DNA from 2 places in the Limnohabitans sp. TEGF004 genome. Region 2 is predicted to be linked to the other one. Evidence: predicted binding sites of a transcription regulator. Region 2 holds the regulator's gene; the other holds the start of a gene.
The links. The regulator sigma-54, encoded in region 2, starts transcription at its own class of promoters, with help from an activator protein. The targets are predictions, from matches to a motif close to TGGCANGNAANCTGCTTT.
Positions count from the first base shown of each region.

Region 1: the regulator sigma-54 is predicted to act here: its motif matches at 1,454-1,471, upstream of urtA (urea ABC transporter substrate-binding protein).

Region 1 covers NZ_AP027056.1:98,620-101,017, forward strand. Annotated here, with positions in the region: gene urtB (urea ABC transporter permease subunit UrtB) at 1-49, opposite strand, end outside; gene urtA (urea ABC transporter substrate-binding protein) at 113-1,384, opposite strand; gene LINBF2_RS00480 (urease subunit gamma) at 1,694-1,996, shown strand; gene LINBF2_RS00485 (hypothetical protein) at 2,003-2,170, shown strand; gene LINBF2_RS00490 (urease subunit beta) at 2,183-2,398, shown strand, end outside.
Region 2 covers NZ_AP027056.1:2,452,897-2,455,294, reverse strand. Annotated here, with positions in the region: gene lptB (LPS export ABC transporter ATP-binding protein) at 1-646, shown strand, start outside; gene LINBF2_RS12035 (RNA polymerase factor sigma-54) at 649-2,220, shown strand; gene LINBF2_RS12030 (THUMP domain-containing protein) at 2,229-2,398, shown strand, end outside.

The DNA of each region.
Region 1 (2,398 bases), 270 kb from region 2:
TGCGCTGTTGCAGCGTGGGCATGCGCGTCGAAATAGAAAAACAAGTCATCCAAATTCCCATAAAAAAGGGGAGGGCAGTGCCCTCCCCCAAGTCGATCCCTCGGAGAAAGGTTTACTTCTTCACGGGCTCATCGGGCTTGGATGCATTGCCTTCGATGAAGGGGCTCCATGGCTTGGCTTTCACAGGGCCTGGTGTTTTCCAAACTACGTTGAACTGGCCGTCGGCCTTGATCTCGCCGATGAACACCGACTTGTGCAAGTGGTGGTTCTTCTCATCCATCTTGCTGACGATGCCGCTGGGTGCCTTGAAGGTTTGGCCGGCCATCGCTGCAATCACTTTGTCGGTGTCGGTGGACTTGGCTTTTTCAACCGCTTGCTTCCACATGTTGATGCCGATGTAGGTGGCTTCCATCGGATCGTTGGTCAAAGGCTTGTCTTTGTGACCTGCGATGTTCTTGGCCTTGGCGTAGGCAGACCACTTCTTGATGAACTCGTCGTTGGCTGGGGTCTTGATGCTCATGAAGTAGTTCCATGCCGCCAAGTGACCGACCAAAGGCTTGGTGTCCACGCCGCGCAGTTCTTCTTCACCCACTGAGAAGGCGACCACAGGCACGTCTTTAGCTTTCAAGCCCGCGTTGCCGAGTTCTTTGTAGAACGGCACGTTGGAGTCGCCGTTGATGGTGGACACCACAGCGGTTTTGCCGCCAGCAGCAAACTTCTTGATGTCAGCCACGATGGTTTGGTAATCGCTGTGACCAAACGGGGTGTACTTCTCGTCGATGTCTTTGTCTGCCACGCCTTTGCTCTTGAGGTAGGCGCGCAAAATTTTGTTGGTGGTGCGCGGGTACACATAGTCGGTGCCCAACAAGACCCAACGCTTGGCAGCACCACCGTCTTTGCTCATCAAGTAGTCCACAGCGGGGATGGCTTGTTGGTTGGGCGCAGCACCGGTGTAGAACACGTTTTTGCTGAGCTCTTCACCTTCGTATTGCACGGGGTAGAACAGCAAGCCATTCATTTCTTCCACAACAGGCAACACCGATTTGCGAGACACAGATGTCCAGCAACCGAAGATGACAGACACTTTGTCTTGGCCGATCAGCTGCTTGGTTTTCTCTGCGAACAAGGGCCAGTTCGAAGCGGGGTCCACCACGACGGGTTCGAGCTTCTTGCCCAACACGCCGCCCTTGGCGTTGATTTCGTCGATGGCCATGAGCACGGTGTCTTTCAACACAGTTTCGGAAATGGCCATGGTGCCGGACAAGCTGTGCAGCACGCCCACTTTGATGGTGTCAGCGGCCAGCGCTTGTGGCGCAATCACAAATGAGCCAACGGACAGTGCCGCAGCAGCGGCCAAAGCCTTCAGGTTTCCTCGACGATTCATCATGGGGGTTCACTCCAAAAATTAAGGGTTGGTTCGGCGCTCGCGGTAACGGTGCGCTTCACAACAACCATCGCAAAGCCTGTGCCAACGTGCGTTTCTCCTAGGCGAAAAATGTCTTCGCTATAAGAAACATTTCAAGCATGGCGTCCATGCACCAAGACAGTTCAATTCAAGGGCAATGCACCAAGGTGGCGCGACTTGCGGTGCGCTTATGCGTGCACCAAGACGGGTTTCGTGCACCAAAGCATGCACTTGGTGCGTGTGGCTCAGCGCAAAAGAGGGCACGCAAGTTGCATAGTCAAAACCACTATGGAACTCACCCCCCGCGAAAAAGACAAGCTCTTGATCTTCACTGCCGCCTTGTTGGCCGAACGTCGACAAGCCCGTGGCTTGAAGCTCAACTACCCCGAGGCCGTGGCCCTCATCAGCGCTGCCGTGATGGAAGGCGCACGCGACGGTCAAACCGTGGCGCAACTCATGAGCGCAGGCCGCAACGTGCTGACCCGTGCCGACGTGATGGACGGCGTGGCCGAAATGATTCCTGACATCCAAGTCGAAGCCACTTTCCCCGACGGCACCAAGCTCGTCACTGTGCATCAACCCATTGTTTGAAACGCTATGAAAAAACTTCTCTCTCTTTTTGTTTTGTTGCCCACGCTTGTTTTGGCCCACGAGGGCCACGGCATAGAAGGCGCTTCGCACTACCACGCCACCGATGTGTGGGGCTTTGTGTCCATCGCTGTCGCGGCTGCGGTGGTGTGGTGGTTCACTGGTCGCGACAAATAAAGCGGGGCGCACATGACACCCGGTGAACTGTTGATTGACGAGGGTGAACACACCCTCAACCCAGGCCGACGCACGCACACGCTGGTCGTGCAAAACGCCAGCGACCGCCCCATCCAAGTGGGCTCGCACTACCACTTTGCTGAAACCAACGGCGGCTTGAGCTTTGATCGTGAAGCCGCACACGGCATGCGCTTGAACATTGCATCAGGTACAGCGGTACGTTTTGAG
Region 2 (2,398 bases):
GGGATTGCTGGGCCCCAACGGCGCAGGCAAGACGACCTCGTTCTACATGATCGTGGGTTTGGTGCGTGCGGATGGTGGCAGCATCACGATTGATGGTCAGCCCGTGGCGCATTTGCCGATTCACCGCCGCTCGCGTTTGGGTTTGAGTTATTTGCCGCAAGAAGCCTCCATCTTTCGCAAGCTGAATGTGGAAGACAACGTGCGCGCGGTGCTGGAGTTGCAACGCGACGAAAACGGCAAGCCGCTGCAACATGACGAGATTGAAAAACGTTTGACGTCTCTGTTGCAAGAGTTGCGCGTAGACCACTTGCGTGCCTCGCCCTCTGTGGCGCTGTCGGGCGGTGAACGTCGTCGCGTGGAGATTGCACGTGCTTTGGCGACCAACCCCCGCTTCATTTTGTTAGATGAGCCGTTTGCAGGTATTGACCCGATTGCGGTGATTGAAATTCAACGCATCATTGGTTTCTTGAAGGCGCGTGGCATGGGTGTGCTCATCACTGACCACAACGTGCGCGAAACCCTGGGCATTTGCGACCACGCCTGCATCATCAGCGACGGCCGTGTGCTGGCGCAGGGTACGCCGCGCGAAATTATCGAGAACGCGGATGTGCGACGCGTGTATCTCGGCGAACATTTCCGAATGTGATCATGAAGCAAGGCTTATCACTCCGTGTCTCCCAACATCTGGCGCTCACGCCCCAGTTGCAGCAGTCGATCCGACTGTTGCAGTTGTCGACGTTGGAGCTGAGCCAAGAGATTGAGCAAATGCTCGACGAGAACCCGTTTCTCGACAAAGAGTTTGAAGAAGCCCCGCGCGAAGAGTTTGGCCTCGACAAAGCCGATACACCGAGCCGCGACGAAGAGGTTGAGCCCATGCGCGAAGTGCCGTCGATGGACGGCGGCATGTCTGAAATCAGCGTAGATAACACGGCCAGCGATACCGAACCCAGCGTGGACGGCATTGCTGAAAGTTGGGATGGCGATGGCAGTGTGGAGTTTTCTGCCGACGATTCCGAGTGGGGCGGCGATGCCCCTGCCAGCAATAACAACAACACCGCTGACAGTGACACTGCCGATGCCACTGAGCTGGCGCGCATGCAAGAGTCGCTCACCTCGCATTTGCACCGCCAAGCGCTGTCGCTGCGCCTCAGCCCCACCGATACGGCCGCGCTGCGCTACTTGATTGAAAACCTCAACGACGATGGTTATCTTGAAGACACCTTGCGCAGCTTGGCCGAAGGTTTGGGCGGGGACGACGAAGAGCAAATCGAAGAGCTGGAGCATCGCTTCCAAGTGGCTCTGTCTCTGTTGCAAAGCCTCGAGCCCGTAGGTGTGGGCGCACGCGATTTGGCCGAGTGCTTGACGCTGCAACTCAAAGCGCTGACGCCCAAAGGCGAAGAAGCATTGCAGATTCGCGACACGGCAATTCTTATGTGTAAGCAGCCGATGGAGATGTTGGCCAAGCGCGATTTCAAACGCCTCGCCGTCATCGTCGGTGACAGCGAAGCCAACGTCAAAGTAGCGATTGCCCTGATCGGTCGCTTAGAGCCCAAGCCAGGCCGCCGCTTTGCTGATGTAGAGCGCCATGTGGTGGTGCCTGATGTGTTGGTGACCCGCGTGGGCAAATCCACCATCGCGCCTAAATTCAAGGTCGCGCTTAACCCCGATGTGATGCCCCGTTTGCGCGTGCACGACATTTATGCCAACGCCCTCAAAGGCGGCAAGGGCGACAACCATGCGGGCTTGCAACAACGCTTGCAAGAGGCGCGTTGGTTCATCAAAAACATTCAGCAACGCTTTGACACCATCTTGCGCGTGAGCAACGCCATTGCTGAGCGCCAGAAAAACTTCTTCATCCACGGTGAACTTGCCATGCGCCCGATGGTGCTGCGCGAAATTGCCGAAGAGTTGGGGTTGCACGAATCCACCATCAGCCGCGTGACCACCAACAAATACATGAGCACGCCCTTTGGCACGTTTGAGCTCAAGTATTTCTTTGGCTCGGGGCTAGAGACCGACAGCGGCAACAACGCATCCAGCACAGCGGTGCGCGCGCTCATCAAGCAATTTGTGGCGAGCGAGAACCCCAAAAAGCCGCTATCGGATAATCAACTCTCCGAAATGCTCAAAGAGCAAGGCATTGAGTGCGCACGCCGCACCGTGGCCAAATACCGTGAGGCGCTGCGTATTGCGCCCACGACACTGCGCAAAGCGCTTTAAAGAATCCTATGAATCAATTACATCTCTTCTTGCCCTGTGCGGCAGGCGTCGAATCCTATTTGGCCGAGGAAGTGCGTCGCATCACTGGTGTGGGTGACGACGACATTCGCGCCTTTCGTGCGGGTGTGATGGTGCGCACTTCGTGGCGCGATGTGTTGCAGCTCAATCTGCACAGTCG